DNA from 2 places in the Ramlibacter sp. 2FC genome. Region 1 is predicted to be linked to the other one. Evidence: predicted binding sites of a transcription regulator. Region 1 holds the regulator's gene; the other holds the start of a gene.

Region 1 (11,742 bases):
TTCCTCGCCATCGCGGCGGCCATGGGCTGGGGAGCCCATGTGCTGCACCAGCGCCAGGCGCGTGCGCAGCTGCAGGCGCAGCACAGCCCGGCGCAGGCCAGCCCTGCCCACCCCAATGCCGAGGCCAGCTGGGACGACCTGCAACCAGTGGATCTGCTGGGCCTGGAGGTCGGCTACCGGCTGATCCAGCTGGTGGACGCCGACCGCCAGGGCGACCTGCTGGCGCGCATCAAGGGTGTGCGCCGCAAGTTCGCCCAGGAGGTCGGCTTCCTGCCGCCAGCCGTGCACATTCGTGACAACCTGGAGCTCAAGCCCAGCGCCTACCGCATCAGCCTGCGCGGCGCGGTCGTCGGCGAGGGCGAATGCTTTCCCGGCATGTCGCTGGCCATCAACCCGGGCCATGCCGCGACCGCGCTGGCCGGCACCCACACCACCGACCCGGCCTTCGGCCTGCCCGCGGTCTGGATCGAGGAGCGCCAGAAGGAAAACGCGCAAATGGCCGGTTATACGGTGGTTGATTCCTCGACCGTGGTCGCGACCCATCTTTCACACTTGATGCAGGTCCACGCCGCCCGCCTGCTGGGACGCACCGAGGTGCAGCAGCTGGTGGAGCATGTGGCCCGACTCGCCCCGAAACTCATCGAGGATGTGGTGCCGAAGATGGTCAGCATCCCGGCCTTGCAGAAGGTGCTTCAGTTGCTGCTGGAAGAATCCGTACACATCCGTGACATGCGGACCATCGTCGAAACCCTGGCCGAACACGCCGGCGCGACGCCCGAGCCGGCCGAGCTCGCCAGGCGCATCCGCATCAACCTGGCGCCCGCCATCGTCCAGCAGATCTACGGCCCTGTGAAGGAGCTGGACGTAATCGCCATCGCACCGGACCTGGAACGCCTGATCACCCAGGCCCTGACCTCGCCGCACGGCGCGGCGCTGGATCCCGGAGTGGCCGAGACCGTGACCCAGTCGGCGGCCAGCGCCAGCAAGAAGCAGGAGGACCTCGGCGTGCCTGCCTGCCTGCTGGTGCCCGACGCCATCCGCCCCCCCATGGCGCGGTTGCTGCGCCGCGCCGCGCCGCGCCTGGCGGTGCTGGGCCATAGCGAGATCCCCGACACCCACACCATACGCATAGGCTCGCTGATCGGAGGTGCGGCATGAACGTCAGGCGCTTCATCGCCGCCACCGCGCGCGACGCCCTGACCCAGGTGCGCGCCGCCTTCGGCGACGACGGCATGGTGCTCGCGACGCGCCCCTGCGCCGAGGGCGTCGAGGTGCTGGCCATGGCCGCCGAGGGCGCGCCGCGGCACGAGACCACCGACGCCGGCCAGGCCGCTTCGCGGCACCCGCCGGCCAGTTCGGTGAGCGAGGACGTGCAGCAGCTGGCCATGAGCACCCTGTCCTTTCAGGACTACGTGCGCGAGCGCATGCTCAAGCGGCGCCAGGCCGCGCCGCTGCCCTCACCCGCTGAACTCGAGCCGCCCGCGCCCGCCGGGGCCGACGCCGTTGCGGCGCGCCTGGGCGCCGAGCATGAGCGCGCCGTGCTCGACGAGTTGCGCAACGTCAGGACACTGATCGAGTCGCGCTTTGGCGCGATGGCGTTCATGGACGGGCTCAGGCGCAGCCCTGCCCAGTCTCAGCTGGCGGCCCGGCTGCTGCAGGTCGGCTTGTCGCCGGCCCTGGTGCGCACCCTGGTGCAGCGCCTGCCGGCGGACGCGGGCGACGGCCTGGCCTGGGCCCGCGAGGTGCTGGCGCACAACCTGCGCACCGGCGAGACGGAGCCGGCGCTCGAGGACCAGGGCGGCGTTTTCGCTTTGGTAGGCGCGACCGGCGTCGGCAAGACCACGGGCACGGCCAAGCTGGCGGCGGCCTTTGCTGCCAGGCATGGCGCCGCGCAGCTGGGCCTGATCACGCTGGACGCCTACCGCGTCGGCGCCCACGAGCAGTTGCGCGCCTACGGCCGCATCCTGGGCGTGGCGGTGCACACCGCCCACGACCGCGCGGCGCTGGATGACCTGCTGGACCTGCTGTCCGTCAAGAAGCTGGTGCTGATCGACACCGCCGGCCTGGCCCAGCACGACGACCGCACGCAGGAGCTGCTGGAGATGCTGGGCGATGCGCGCATCCGGCGCCTGCTGGTGCTGAACGCGGCGGCCCAGGGGGAGACCCTGGAGGATGTGGCGAAGGCCTACCGCGCCAGCGAGTGCCACGGGGTGGTGCTGTCCAAGGTGGACGAGGCCGTGCACCTGGGTACCGCGCTCGACGTGCTGGTGCGCCACAAGCTCAAGCTGGTGCAGGTCGCGGACGGGCAGCGCGTGCCCGAGGACTGGCATCGCCTGTCTGCCCAGGCCCTGGTGCAGCGCGCGCTCGGCCGCGAGGGCCGTGCGGCCTACCGCATGGACGCCGAGGATCTGCAGCTCATGTTCGGCCCGGTGCCCGGCCCGGCTAGCGAGGGCCTGCATGCTTGAGGAGATCGCCGATCAGGCCCAGGGCCTGCGCCGCCGCTTTCAGCGTCCGCAGTTGCAGATGCTGCCGCTCGTGGCCAATCCCCATGTGGCCGGCACGCACCGCCTGCTCGATGCCCTGTGCCGGGCGCTGGGCCGCCATGGGCTGCGCTGCCTGGTGGTCGACGCCGTGCCCGGCGCCGGCGGCCAGGACCGCGCCCTGACGCAGGCCCTGGCGCGCGGCGCCGGCCTGGAACGCTGGATCGAGCATGTCGAGACCCATGTGGCGGTGCTGGCCGCCGACCCGGCGGCCTGGTGCGCTGGGTCGGACAGCGAGCTGCTGGCACGCTGGTCCAGGGCCTTGCAGCAGGCCGCGCCGGACACGGACGTGGTCGTCTTCCACGCCCAGGCCGAACTGCTGAGCCGCCTTTTCGCCCGGCACGAGGTCTGTCCGCTGGTGCTGTGCGGCGACACGCCGGACAGCCTCACCCATGCCTACGCCGGCATCAAGACCCTGAGCCTGCAGGCCGGCCTCAGGCGCCAGGCCGTGCTGCTGGACCTGCCGCGCCACGAGGCGCAGCTGCCAGCAGCGGCCGCGCGCCTGGCGCGCTGCGCCAGGGACTTCCTCGGTGCCCAGTTGCACCCGCTCGCATGGACGCATGCCATGGGCGCCAGCGAGCAGGCCCTGGCGCACCAGCTGAGCGGGCTGTCGATCGGCCTGCTGCGCGAGGCGCTCGAGCCGCCACCGCGTGCGCCTGGCCACGCCACGCTGTCGACCCGGCCGGCAGCCGCACCGGCCCGCGTTCTGCACTGACATTCCCGGAGCTTTCCATGTACACCGCCAAAGGCCGCCTCGACCACAGTTCGATGCTCAAGCAGTACAGCCCGCTGGTGAGGCGGCTGGCCCACCAGATGATTGCCAAGCTGCCGGCCAACGTCGAGATAGACGACCTGATCCAGGTCGGCATGATGGGGCTCAACGACGCGCTCAGCCGCTTCGACGCGGCGCAGGGCGTGCAGTTCGAGACCTTCGCCTCCCAGCGCGTGCGCGGCGCCATGCTCGACGAGCTGCGCGGCACGGACTGGATGAGCCGGGGCGACCGAAAGCAGCAGCGCTCGATCGAGCAGGCGGTGCACAGGCTCGAGCAAAAGCTCGGGCGGGCGCCGCTCGAGAGCGAGATCGCCGCCGAGATGGGCATCGCCCTGGCGCAGTACCAGGAATTGCTGGGCAAGGTGCGCGGCACACAGCTGGTCTACCTGGAGGACATGGGCAGCGAGGACGGCGACAGCGATTTCCTCGAGCGCCACATGGCCGACCGCGATGCCGATCCCCTGAGCCGGCTGGACGACTACCGGCTGCGCGCAGCCCTGGTCGATGCCATAGCCCAGCTGCCCGAGCGCGAGCAGTACGTGATGAGCATGTACTACGAACAGGGCATGAACCTCAAGGAAATCGCCGCAGTGCTGGGCGTGACCGAGTCGCGCGTCTGCCAGCTGCACAGCCAGTCGATCGCCCGCCTGCGCGTCAAGCTGCGCCAGTGGTGAGCCCCCTACAGGAGGCCTGAACGATCAGGGCGCTGCGTACACCACGGCCGGCGTCGCGGGCATCAGCACATTCATGGCGCGCTGCACCGCGGCACTGGCACGGGCCAGGCTTTCACGCTCGGCAGCCACGGCGCCCTGCAGCTTGGCCAGGCGCGGCCGCAGGCCGTCAGGCAAGCCACCGCCCTGCGCGGTCGCCGAGCTCAGCACTGCCATGGCCTGCTGCAGGCTGCGCTGCAGCCGCGCCGAGCCGGCGGAGATGGCTTCGCTGTCGCGCTCGCGCAGGGCCTGGGCCAGGGACTCCAGTTGCGACTCGAGCGACCGAATCAAGGCTTCGAGCGGCTGGGCGGGGCGTTCGATGGCGGGGGCGGGCGTTCTCATCGGATGCGGGCGGCGTCAGTGGGTCGGGCCGGTCAGCAACTCGCGCGCATTGGCGATCAGCTGGTCGGCGATCGCTCCGGGGTTGGGCTTGAAGCGGCCTTCGGCAATGGCCTGGCGCATGGCCTCGACCTTTTCGGCGTTGAACTCGGGCGTGCCGGACATCAGCTCCCTGGCGGTGCCGGACAAGTGCACCGTGGCGCTTTCGGGGCGGCCTTCGGGCGGGGCCAGTGGCGGCTGCGCCGCGTCGCTGCGCCCGGTCTCGCGCGCGCCCGCGGGGCTTGTGCCGCCAGCGGTGCCGGCGACCGTCGTGGCTTCAATGGGTTGACCGATTTTCATGGATATGTCCTCGCACGGAGTGGATGCGGCAAGCGCCTTGCCGCCATGATCGCTGTATCGGCCGCCCAAGGCAAAAATTTAGCCCTGTTTGACGCATCGCCGCCACGGCTCACAACAGCACCTCGACGGTGCGCTCGGCGCGCGCGATGCCGCTGACCACCCGGCCGCCTTCCACCATCACGCGCACGGTCTGGCCGTCCAGCCCCGGGCCCAGGGCCCGCCCCTCGCTGCGGATCGCAAATCCCCGCCCCTGGGCCAGCAGCCTGACCGTCTCGCCGACGCCGAACCACTGCCTGGGCCGCAGGTGATGCTCGCGCAGGACCTGGCCCGCCGCCAGGGGCCGGGCCAGGCTGCGTCCGCGCAGCGCGTCGGCGTCGACCAGGGCCGGCGAGGCCTCGGCCGCCAGGTCGACCTCGGCCAGGCGCAGGACCTCGGCAGACAAGGCCCGCCCCGGCGCCAGATCGGCGCTGGCCGTGAGGGCCTGGCCGAACACCCGCACCGTGGCCGGCAGGTAGACGTTCCAGCGCGTGGCGCCTTCCAGGCAGCGCAGGCCGATGCGTATGCGCCCCCAGGGCCGGGTGCCCGGCGGCAGATAGGGCTCCATCCGAAGGCAAGGCGCGAGCCGGATGCGCTCGTCGAGCGCGCCCAGGCTGACCTCCACGCGCGGCCGCCGGCCCGCCGGGCCCGCGACCGCCGCCCCACCGGCATGGGCCTGGACCCACTCGGTCAGCCGACCGGCAAGCGGTGCGGCATCGGGCGTCGTGTCCGCGGCTGCGCCGCGCAGGGCGCACAGCAGCATCAGGCCGGCGCACAAGGTGCGTCGCCAGTCGCCAGGAATGAAGCGCGGTTTGGACATGCGGGCAAGGGGAAGCTCCATCGTGACTGTAGGCGCAGCGGCCGCCGGCCTGGCTTCGAATTGAGCGTTTTTTGGCCGCTTATTCGCGTGAACGGGGCAGCCGCAGATTCCGACAATGGGTCCCGACTGCCCGGCCGCCCGTCGCGACCTGTGCCGCAGACACCAGGAGCCTTCGTCATGCTAGACCGCCTCACCCAATCGCTGAGCTTCCAGTCGGACGCGCTGGTGCTGCGCGCCGAGCGGCAGCGCCTGCTGGCGAGCAACATCGCCAATGCCGACACCCCCGGCTACGTGGCGCGCGACATGGACTTCGCCGCGGCCATGCGCCAGGCCAGCGGGGCCGGCGCCGCGGCGCTGGCGGCCACGGCCCCCGGCCACATGGTCCAGACCGGCGCAGGCCGGTCCGCAGCAGCGTTGAACTATGCCCAGGCCGCGCAGACCAACCTGGACCGCAACTCGGTCGACATGGACCGCGAGCGTGCCAACTTCGCCGACAACGCCGTGCGCTACGAGGCCACGCTGCGCTTCATCAACGCCGGCGTGCGCACGGCCCTGAGCGCCATCACCGGACAGTAAGCTGGCCCGCCATGTCGATGTTCCAGATCTTCAGCATTTCGGGCAGCGCCGTGAGCGCGCAGTCGCAGCGCCTGAACACCGTGGCCAGCAACCTGGCCAACGCCGATACCGTCGCCGGCCCCGACGGCAAGGCCTACAAGGCGCGCCAGGTGGTGTTCCAGACCTTGCCGCTGGGCAACGCGGCCCAGGACGACGGCGCGGCAGGCGTGAAGGTCACGCAGGTCACCGAGGACGCGACGCCCGGGCGCCGTGTGCATGCGCCGGCCCACCCGCAGGCCGACGCCGAAGGCTATGTGACCTACAGCAACGTGAACGCGGTGCAGGAAATGGTCGACATGATCTCGGCGTCCCGCTCCTACCAGAACAACGTCGAGGTCATGAACACAGCCAAGACGCTCCTGCTCAAGACCCTGCAAATGGGCCTGTGAGCGCCCCAGGACCCACCATGATCAACGCCATCTCCAGCGCCACCACGGCCTCCAGCAGCAGCGCCGCCGTCACCAGCACACAGGCCGAGGCCGGCTCTCAGGACCGCTTCCTCAAGCTGCTGGTCACGCAGATGCAGAACCAGGACCCCTTGAACCCGCTGGACAACGCGCAAGTGACCAGCCAGATGGCGCAGATCCAGACCGTTGCCGGGGTCGAGAAGCTGAACGCCTCCCTGGGCACCATGGCCAGCTCGTTCCAGCAGGCGCAGGCGCTGCAGGCGGCGACCCTGATCGGGCGCGACGTGCTGGTGCCAGGCAACAGCATGACCCTCAGCGAGGGACAGGGGCGCGGCGCCTTCGAGCTCGCCGACAGCGCCGCGTCGGTGAACGTGGAGGTCAGCGACGCGAGCGGTCAGGTGATCGACCGCTTCAGCCTGGGCGCCCTGGACAAAGGCCGTCACCACTTCTCCTGGTCGCCTGAGGGCGGCACCGACCTGAGCGAGGTGACTTTCAAGGTCACGACGGGCTCGGGCAGTGCAGCCAGCACGGCGACCACCTACACGCGCGACACGGTCGGGGCGGTGATCACCGGCGCCAGCGGCCTGGAGCTCGACCTCTACAGCGGCCGCAGCGCGGCCTACAACAGCGTCGCTGCGGTCCTGCAGCACTGACACAGGAGTCCACCGCATGAGCTTCCAGCAAGGCCTGTCCGGCCTCAACGCCTCCAGCAAGAACCTCGACGTCATCGGCAACAACGTGGCCAATGCCGGCACCTTTGGCGCCAAGTCCGCGCGCGCCGAGTTCGCCGACATGTACGCGGCCTCGATCAACGGCTCGGGCGCCAGCAACATCGGCATCGGCGTCCAGCTGGCCGCGGTGGCCCAGCAGTTCACGCAGGGCAACATCACCACCACCGAGAACCCGCTGGATCTGGCCATCAACGGCGCCGGCTTCTTCCAGGTGGCCAAGGTCCTGAGCGATCCCGGCGCCGGCCCCAACGCCACGCCCCAGCTGGACGGCGCCAACCTGTACACCCGCAACGGCCAGTTCAAGATCAACCGCCAGGGCTATGTGGAGAACAACCAGCAGCAGGTGCTGCTGGGCCACTCCATCGACGCCAACGGACTGCCCAGCGCGAGCCTGGAGCCGATCCAGCTGCCGACCACCGGCATCAAGCCGCGCATGACCAGCGGCGTCGACCTGGAGTTCAACGTCGACGCGCGCGCCGCCGCCACCGGCCCCGCGGGCGCGACCAACAGCATCGACTTCAACGACCCCAGCAGCTACAACAACGCCACCTCGGTCACCGTGTTCAACGAACAAGGCGACGACATGGCAGTGACCTACTACTTCCAGAAGACGGGAGACAACACCTGGAAGGTCTTCGGCACGGTCGATGGCAGCACGCTGCAGGGCAGCGCCGCGGCACCCGAGCCCATCGCCACCATCAACTTCCCGACCTCCGGCGGCAACCCCACGGCCGCCGGCGGCGGCTCGGTGCTGCTGGCCGACGGCAGCACCGTCACCAACGGCCAGATCCCGATCACGGTCCCGGGCTCCAGCGGCCCGCAGGCCATCACGGTGGACCTGTCGCGCGCCACCCAGTACGGCACCAACTTCGGCGTCACCAACCTGTCGCAGGACGGCTACACCGCGGGCCAGCTGGTAGGCACCTCGATCGACGCCAGCGGCGTGGTGATGGCGCGCTTCTCCAACGGCCAGAGTGCCTCGGTGGCGCAACTGGAGCTGGCGACCTTCCGCAACCCCCAGGGCCTGCAGGCCCTGGGCGGCAACGCCTGGACGGCCACCTACGCTTCGGGCGATCCCACGCGCAGCGCCCCCGGCTCGGGCAACATGGGCGTGCTGCAATCGGGCGCCCTGGAGGAGTCCAACGTGGACCTGACGGCCGAGCTGGTCAACATGATCACGGCGCAGCGCAGCTACCAGGCCAACGCCCAGACCATCAAGACGCAGGACCAGGTCATGCAGACCCTGGTCAACATGCGCTGATCGCCACAGGCCGCCGCCCTCCCGAAGCACCCACCGAGGCCCGCCCATGGACCGCATGATCTACCTCTCGATGTCCGGCGCCAAGGCCACCATGCAGCGCCAGGAGGTGCTGGCCAACAACCTGGCGAATGCCTCGACGCTGGGCTTTCGCGCCGAGCTGCAGGCCTTGCGCGCCGTGCCGGTGCGCGGCGACGGTGCGAGCACCCGCGTGTACGCGCTCGAGACCACCACCGGCTACGACGCCAGGCAGGGCAGCGTCCAGCACACCGGCCGGCCGCTGGATGTGGCCCTGCAGGGCAACGCCTGGCTCAGCGTGCAGGGACTGGACGGCACCGAGGCCTACACCCGGGCCGGGGCGCTGACGGTCTCGGCAGACAGCAGCCTGATGACCCAAGGCGGCCTGCTGGTGCTGGGCGAAGGCGGCCCCTTGCAGCTGCCGCCCAACGCGCAGGTGAGCATCGCCGCCGACGGCACCGTGAGCGCGCGCAACGGCCGCGGTGCCACCTCGGCGGTGGGCCGCCTCAAGCTGGTCACGCCCGAGGCGCCGCTGCAGCGCGGCGGCGACGGCCTGTTCCGCGCCGCGCAGGGCGAGGAGCTGCCGGCCGATCCGAACGCGCGGCTGCAGGAGGGCGCGCTGGAGCAATCCAACGTGAACGCCGTCGAGACCATGGTGGCCATGATCTCCGCGGCGCGCCAGTTCGAGCAACAGATGAAGATGCTCAAGACCGCCGAGGCCGACGAGAACGCCTCGGCCAAGCTGCTCAGCACCAACTGAACACGGAACCCGACACCATGATGCGCGCCCTCTGGATTTCGAAGACCGGCATGGAGGCCCAGCAGACGCAGCTGGACCATGTCTCCAACAACCTGGCCAACGTGGCGACCACCGGCTACAAGCGGGCCAGCGCCCAGCTCGAAGACCTGATGTACCAGAACCTCAGGCAAAGCGGCGCGAATTCGAGCGAACAGACCAACCTGCCCACCGGCCTGCAGGTCGGCCTGGGCACGCGCGCCGTGGCGACGGCGCGCAACTTCGCCCAGGGCAACCTGCAGCAAAGCAGCAACGCGCTGGACGTGGCCATCAACGGCAGCGGCTTCTTCGAGATCCAGATGCCCGACGGCACGGCCGCCTACACGCGCGACGGGTCCTTCAAGACCAATGCCAGCGGCCAGCTCGTGACCAACAACGGCTATGCCGTGGCCCCGGGCATCACCATCCCCGCCAACACGCGCAGCGTCACCATCTCCGCCGACGGCGTGGTCTCGGCCGTGGTGCCGGGCGCCGCCCAGCCGGTGCAGCTGGGCACCGTGCAACTGGTCGGCTTCGTCAACCCGGGCGGACTCGAGCCGCGTGGCCAGAACCTCTACAGCGAGACCGCCGCGTCGGGCACGCCAACCGCCGGCCAGCCCGGCAGCGAAGGCCTGGGCCAGCTGCAGCAGGGTTTCCTCGAAACCTCGAACGTCAACGTGGTCGAGGAGCTGATCGGCATGATCCAGACCCAGCGCGCCTACGAGCTCAACTCCAAGGCGATCCAGACTTCGGACCAGATGCTGCAGCGTCTGGGGCAGCTGTGAGCGCGCGCGCCCCTGGCCTGCGCCTGCTCGCCGCGGCGCTGCCGCTCCTGCTGGCCGGCTGCGAGACCCTGGCGCCCAAGGTCGAGCTGGCCGGCCCCTTCACCGCGCGCCCCGCGCCGGCGCCCGCGCCCGCCGCGACCACCGGCAGCCTGTTCCAGGCCGCGAGCTACCGGCCTCTGTTCGAGGAGCACAGGGCGCGCGCGGTCGGCGACAGCCTGCTGGTCAACATCGTCGAACGCGTCCAGGCCAGCCAGCGCTCGGCGTCCTCGGTGGAGAAAAAGGGCGCGCTGGAGAGCGGCATCAGCGCCCTGCCCTTCGCCTCGGCGCGCACGCTGGGCCGACTCGACGCCTCGGGATCTTCCTCCAACACCTTCTCGGGCAAGGGCGGCACGGAAAGCGCCAACGACTTCTCGGGCACCATCAGCGCCACCGTGATCGAGGTCCTGCCCAACGGCCATCTGATCGTCAGCGGCGAGAAACAGATCGGCCTGAACCACAACGTGGAGGTGATGCAGTTCACCGGCCGCGTCGACCCACGCGGCATCCAGGCCGGCAACATGGTGAGCTCCGCCCAGATCGCCGACGTGCGGCTGGCCTACCGCGGCCAGGGCCAGCAGGCCGAGGCCCAGGCCATGGCCTGGCTGGCACGCTTTTTCCTGACCTTGCTGCCGCTTTGACCCCATGGCTCTCCCTCCCGCCTCTCCCCTGCCCCGGCCAAGGCGCCTCAGCCGGACCCCGCGCGCGCTCTGGCGCCTGCTCGGCCTCGCCGCCGCGCTGACCCTGGGCGTGTGCCTTCCGGTCCAGGCCCTGCGCATCAAGGAAGTGGCCAGCGTCCAGGGCGTGCGCAGCAACCCGCTGGTGGGCTACGGCCTGGTGGTGGGCCTGGACGGCACGGGCGACCAGACCGCACAGACGCCGTTCGCCGCGCAGAGCGTGACGGCCATGCTGCAGCAGATGGGCGTCAACGTGCCGCCGGGCACCAACATGCAGCTCAGGAACGTGGCCACCGTCATGGTCACGGCCCAGCTGCCCGCCTTCGCCCAGCCGGGCCAGGCCATAGACATCAACGTGTCCTCCATGGGCAACGCCAAGTCGCTGCGCGGCGGCACCCTGATCGCAACCCCGCTCAAAGGCGCCGACGGACAGGTCTACGCACTGGCGCAGGGCAACCTGGTGGTCGGCGGCGCAGGCGCCGCGGCCGGTGGCAGCAGGGTACAGATCAACCATCTCAGTGCGGGCCGCGTCCCGGGCGGCGCCACGGTCGAGCGCAGCGTGCCCACGCCGCTGCACCAGGGCGAGCATGTGCAGCTCGACCTCAACGCGGCCGATTTCGACACGGCGCGCCAGGTGGCCGAGGCCATCAACCGCGCCAAGGGCGCGCAGACCGCCGAGGCCCTGGACGGGCGGGTGGTGCGCGTGCGCATGCCCGCCCACCCCGGCGAGCGGGTCGCCTTTCTCGCCGACATCGAGAACCTGCCGGTGCGCCAGGCCGCGCCCGCGGCCAAGGTGGTGCTGAACGCGCGCACCGGCTCCATCGTGATGAACCAGTCCGTCACCCTGGGCGCGGCCGCCGTGGCACACGGCAACCTGGCGGTGA
Region 2 (5,465 bases), on a different contig from region 1:
CGGACGGCGGTTTTTACATGGCCCCCGACCTGGCCGACCGCCTGGAGATCGAGGTGGACGGCAACGGCTTCCGAGGCGAGTTGTCGGCCGACGCCGCCGGCATTGTCGCAACCCTGTTCGCGCTGGGCCAGCTCGCGGCCGAGGCCGCCGACACGGACGCCGGCGATGCCCTGATCGACCGCTATCACTTCCTGCGCGGCTTCGCAGCCAGCCACGCCGAGGCGGCCGCGATCTACCGGGCTATTGACTGATGAGGGGCGGCCCCGGCTTCGGCCGGGGCTTCCAGGAGGCGACCATGACCAGGAACAACGCTCCCCAGGCACCGACGAACAGCTACGCGACGGACGGCAAGTGCCACAACGCCGAGCCGGGCACCTACGGCCACGAATGCGGCAAGCCGGCCGCATGGATCGGCACGAACCACAAGGGGTTCAGCTCGGGATTCTGCGACGACTGCAAGCGCCACGGCTACGAAGCCCGCGACGTGATCGCGTGGCGGCGTGCTGACACTTGAGGGGCCGGCCGATGGCGAAGAAACGCAAGACGCCGGCCCAGCCGGGCCAGGACTGGAACGCGCCGGCGGCCGAGCTGCTGGCCGAGCTGCCCACCGAACGCGACGAGCTGCTGGCCGCCGCCGTGGCGGCCGTGGTGGAGATCGACGCGGCGATCATGCGCGGCGACGGTGCGGCCGCCGAGGCGGCCAGCGACCGATACGAGGCCGTCATCTGGAAGATGAACGGCGGAACGCACGTGGGCAGCATGGCCGACCACGACGCGCCCGGCCAGGTCATCGAGCGCCATTGCGCGGCGGTGCCTGGCGACGTGCCCTTGTGGGGCCAGCGCGGCCAGTTCCTGGTCGCGGATGGCGACATGCGCGCCCTGGTGGAGTACGAGGCCGGCTACGGCGGGCCGCTGGGTGCCCACTTCCAGTTCCACGTCATCGACCTGGACAGGCCGTTTATCTCCGAAACGGGCTACCGCTCGCACTTCGACACGGCGCAGGGCTGCATGACGGTGGACGAGGTTGCGCGCGGCATCCTGGCTGCGCAGCGAGCCGAGAAGAAGCGCCCGGTGATGGTCGAGGCCAGCTACCGCGACCGCCTGGCCGATGCTCCCCTGCCCGCTTGGCTGGCCGGCCTGGAGCCGCCGGCGCGGCGCGAACCGGCGACCGTCCTGGTGCCGCCGGGGTTCGTCCTGGTCGATGTGGTGCTGCCCTCGCATCGGGCCTTCATCGCCAGGCGCTGGGCGGCCGAGGCCGCGACCAGGATCAAGGCGGCCAGGGCCGCCGGGTTGGACGCCAAGGGAAAAATCACCGGCGCAGGCCCGGAGCGAGATCCCGCATCGCCAGAAACGACGATGACCTGCAGCATCGTCAAAGCCGACGATGCCGAGCCGGTCGAGGGCGGGCCTGTATCGCCGGAAACGACGATGCCGGGAGCGAGCGCGGCAACCTGCAGCATCGCCAGGAATGGCGATGGAGGCCCGGCCGACCGGGTGGAGTTCAAGCCCGGCCAGCGGTGCGAGATCGTGAGCGTCCATCACCCGGTTTTCGACCGCTACATCGGCAAGCGCATCATCATCGTGAAGGTGCATCCCGACACCCGCCAGGTGTGGGCGCACGACGACAGGCCGGTAACGTACAAGACCAATCGCGCAGGCCGGCGCGTGGTCGATTCAGACCCGAGCTGCATCCAGTCGATCTACGGCTTCGACCAGTTGCGGCTTATCACTTGACCAGGAGAACGAACGAATGACGAACGACGCCAATATCCGGCTGGAGTGCTTGAAGCCGGCCGAACGCTGGGCACAACCGACCGGCGAGGAAGTCCGCGAGGTGCTGCGCCTGGCCGGGTTCAGCGGCAGCAAGGCCGCGAAGGCGCTGGGGCTGGGCGCGAAGGGCGACCGCACGATCCGCCGCTGGATCGGCGAGGACACCCCGATTCCCTATGCGGCATGGGCGATCCTGTGCGACCTGGCCGGGCTGGGCGTGATCTGGAAAGAGGATTGACGCCAAGGGAAAGGTTTTAGCGGCTAAAGTTTAGCCTTCGGATTCCGGTAAAGCGAAAAAAGTTTAGCTAAAGTGCTTGACAGGCTAGGGCATTTTGCCCTAATATAGCACTTGAAGGCCGGGCACATCGCCCAGGTCAACTACCGGAGAAAGTCCGATGAGCGACAACAAGATCATGCCCTGGATTGACGAGCTGGAGGGCGCGGCAGCGACCGACTTCCCGGCCCGCCGTGACGAGATCGCGGCCATGATGGCCGAGGCGGCCGAGCTGGTGCGCAAAGCCGAGGAACTGCGCGGCAAGGCGTACTTCGCCGGATGCTCCCTGGAGGGGCAGGCCAAGGGCCATTGGTCGATGGAAGCCGTCGAGCAGGCCAAGCGCCGGGCCGGCTGGTAAGAGCACATGGCCCGGTCGGCAACGGCCGGGCCTATCGAGGACGCCAAGAAGGGAGTATTGCGTGAGCCGAGGCAAGATCAAGGGCGGCCCCAGGTGGAGGAACGCCCCGGAGTGATCCGGGGCGCTTGGCCTGGTGCTGGCACACCGTAACCATGCTTCCGAGTGGGAGCACCCAGCATTCAACACGTAAGCGCGTGGAGGGTCAAGCTATGTCCAACATCATCAAGTTCCCCAAGGAGATCGAGCAGCCCGCCGCGCCCGCGCCGGTGGAGCCTGCCGCCGCGCCTGCTGCCCCCAACAAGGCCCCCGGTGCTGGCCTGCTGGCCGGCCTGGTCAAGTTCGTATGGGTGGCGACCGTGTTGGTCTGGCCGATCCTCAAGTGGGTGCTGTCGATTGCCACCTTCTTTCAGTTCGTGCGGATGCTCTACCACTGGAACACGCCTGGCGTGTATGCCGGCTGGTCGTTCCTGGTGTACTTCGCGGTGCTGACCGCGATCACCTACTTCGTTTCGATCTACAAGCCGAAGGGGCTTTGACATGAAAAAACAGACCCTGCCCTACCCGCCGGGATTCGTGGAGCCAACCACGGGCCGCGTGGCCGTCCTGGTGCGCGAGTACGCGGCCAGCGATTTGAACGGCGATGCGCCGGCCTATTGGTACAGCGCGCAATCCGAGGAATGGGGCCTTGACCCCTGGCGGCTCGTTGAAGGCGTCGATCCGCATGTGCATGGCGGTTCGTTCGACGTGTGCTTTGCGAGCGGCGGCACGCGCACCGTGGGGCCGTTGATGACGTTCTTCGTGAGCGCCGACCACGCGCAGCAGCTCGCAGTTTCGCGCGCCGCGTCGCAGATGGGGCGCTACGGAATGCGGGTGGTCGAGGTTCAGCAAGGCCCCGACGACCTCAAGCGCCTAGCCGCGCTGTATTCGGATGACGCCAAGAAGGGGTGATTTTTAGCCGCTAAAAGGCTTGACGCGCCCGGCGAGTTTAGCTAAACTTCTGCACATGGTCGGCGGCTGGCACCGCCTTTTGTTCAACAACCGGGTGTGGAGTTTATATGGGTGTTCTCCATGAAGAAACGGCTAACCGAAGCCCAATTCCAGGCGGCGATCAAGGGCCTGGAGATCGGGCAACAGACCATCGACATAGCGCGCGGCGTGCTGGTCGATGGAAGGCCCCAGGCCGAGTTTGTGGCCTCGCTGGGGCTGACCAAGGGGGCGGTATCGCAAGCGGTCAGTCGCGTGTGGGCAGCGGCGGGGGAAGTGCTCCCGCAGGGCTTCGCGCGGGTGACGGCGGTACTGCCGGAGCATCAAGCGTTCATCGTCAAGCGTTGGGAAGCCGACGCCAAGGGAAAGAGGAAACAGGAACCCAACTCATGAAAACACTGGTCACGGCAATTCAGAAAGGCGGACAGGGCAAGACCTTCGCAACCTGCCACCTGGCGTTCGACTTCCAGGAGCGCGGCCTTCGGGTTGCAGTGATCGACCTGGACACCCAGGGCAATGCAAGCTGGACGCTGGCCGGCCACGACTCGGGCTATCCCGCCAGTCGCATGTTCACCGCCGGCGGCGACGAGCTGCGCGCCTGGTTCGCTGGCCGGGAGGATGACGGCCTGGCGCTGATCGCGGCCGATGCCAGCCTGGCCAACCTGGACAAGATGGACTTGGCCCAGGCCGCCGGCGCGCTGCGGGCCAGCATCGCGGCGCTAGGCGAGTTCTTCGACGTGTGCCTGATCGACACCGCCCCTTCCCTTGGCGTTGCCATGACGGCGGCCGTGCTGGCCGCCGACTACATGCTTTCGCCGGTCGAAATGGAGGCGTACAGCTTGCAAGGCATGAAGAAGATGGTTGCCGTCATCGGCAACCTGCGCAAGCAAAACCCGAAGCTGCGCTTTCTCGGCATGGTGCCGAACAAGGTGGACGCGCGGAAGCCGCGCCACGTCAGCAACCTGGCGACCTTGCAGCAGGCATATCCGCAACTGATCTTGCCGTTCAGTGTCGGCGCGCGAGACAGTATCGCGGAGGCGCTGGGCGAGCAGATGCCAGTGTGGAAGATCAAGAAAACCGCTGCGCGCAAGGCCACCCAGGAAGTGCGCGCCCTGGCGGATTACGTGTTCACGAAGATGGAGATCGCGCAATGACCAGCGCCGTAAAGACCAACGCCAAGAAGAAGGCCCCGCAAGCGGCCGCAGAGAAGCCCAAGGGCGGCGGGCTGGGCCTGGATGGCCTCGGCGACCTGTCGAGCTTGCTGGACGAGCCACAGGCCGCGAATGCGGCCCCTGGCGGCCCGCAGGAGCTGCCGCTTGACCTCATCGACGAAGACCCGCACCAGCCGCGCACGGCGGACAACCCCGGCTTCTCGCCGGAGTCCATCGCCGAGATCGGCGAGACGATCAAGCTGCGCGGCGTGAAGTCGCCCATCAGCGTGCGCGAGAACCCGGACGCGCCGGGCCGCTACCTCATCAACCACGGTGCGCGGCGCTACCGTGGCTCGAAATGGGCCGACAAGACCACCATCCCGGCTTTCATCGACAACGACTACAACGAGGCCGACCAGGTAATCGAGAACCTGCAACGCAACGAACTGACGGCCCGCGAGATCGCGGACTTCATCGGCCGCGAGCTGGCGAAGGGCAAGAAGAAGTCGGAGATCGCCAAGGAGATCGGCAAGTCGCCGGCGTTCGTCACACAGCACGTCACGCTGCTGGACTTGCCCGAACCGATTGCCGAGGCGTTCAACACTGGCCGCGCCAAGGATGTGACCGTCATCAACGAGTTGGTGACGGCGTTCAAGAAGAACCCCGAGGAAGTGGGTGCGTGGCTGGCCGACGACAGCCAGGAGCTGACGCGCGGATCGGTCAAGCTGCTGCGCGAGTACCTGGAGGACAAGCGCCACCAGGAAGGCGACCGCGACCCCAACACCGTCGATGCGTTCAGCGGCAAGACGGATGGCGAGGCCGAGGGCGACGGGCAAGGCCCGGAGGATGACGCCAAGAAGAAGGAGCCGAAGGAACCCGACCCGGACAAGCTCAAGAAAGCGATCATCCAGGTCACGCACGACGACCG

The links. The regulator FliA, encoded in region 1, starts transcription of late flagellar genes. The targets are predictions, from matches to a motif close to CTAAAGTTTNNNNNNNNNNNGCCGNTA.
Region 2: a site for FliA is predicted at 2,032-2,058, ahead of kleA (stable inheritance protein KleA). Genes of this name have one in related genera too.

Annotation. Positions count from the first base shown of each region.
Region 1 covers NZ_SCMM01000018.1:47,329-59,070, forward strand. The annotation lists gene flhA (flagellar biosynthesis protein FlhA) at 1-1,158, shown strand, start outside; gene flhF (flagellar biosynthesis GTPase FlhF) at 1,155-2,465, shown strand; gene FFS10_RS09995 (MinD/ParA family ATP-binding protein) at 2,458-3,255, shown strand; gene FFS10_RS10000 (RNA polymerase sigma factor FliA) at 3,273-3,986, shown strand; gene FFS10_RS10005 (hypothetical protein) at 4,011-4,364, opposite strand; gene flgM (flagellar biosynthesis anti-sigma factor FlgM) at 4,380-4,700, opposite strand; gene flgA (flagellar basal body P-ring formation chaperone FlgA) at 4,810-5,556, opposite strand; gene flgB (flagellar basal body rod protein FlgB) at 5,734-6,132, shown strand; gene flgC (flagellar basal body rod protein FlgC) at 6,144-6,560, shown strand; gene FFS10_RS10030 (flagellar hook assembly protein FlgD) at 6,578-7,231, shown strand; gene flgE (flagellar hook protein FlgE) at 7,248-8,570, shown strand; gene flgF (flagellar basal-body rod protein FlgF) at 8,617-9,345, shown strand; gene flgG (flagellar basal-body rod protein FlgG) at 9,363-10,145, shown strand; gene FFS10_RS10050 (flagellar basal body L-ring protein FlgH) at 10,142-10,822, shown strand; gene FFS10_RS10055 (flagellar basal body P-ring protein FlgI) at 10,827-11,742, shown strand, end outside.
Region 2 covers NZ_SCMM01000019.1:144-5,608, reverse strand. The annotation lists gene FFS10_RS10225 (antirestriction protein) at 1-251, shown strand, start outside; gene FFS10_RS10220 (hypothetical protein) at 296-514, shown strand; gene FFS10_RS10215 (hypothetical protein) at 526-1,734, shown strand; gene korC (transcriptional repressor KorC) at 1,751-2,008, shown strand; gene kleA (stable inheritance protein KleA) at 2,166-2,402, shown strand; gene kleE (KleE stable inheritance protein) at 2,612-2,938, shown strand; gene FFS10_RS10195 (DUF2761 domain-containing protein) at 2,940-3,350, shown strand; gene FFS10_RS10190 (transcriptional regulator KorA) at 3,471-3,779, shown strand; gene FFS10_RS10185 (ParA family protein) at 3,776-4,540, shown strand; gene FFS10_RS10180 (transcriptional repressor gene korB) at 4,537-5,465, shown strand, end outside.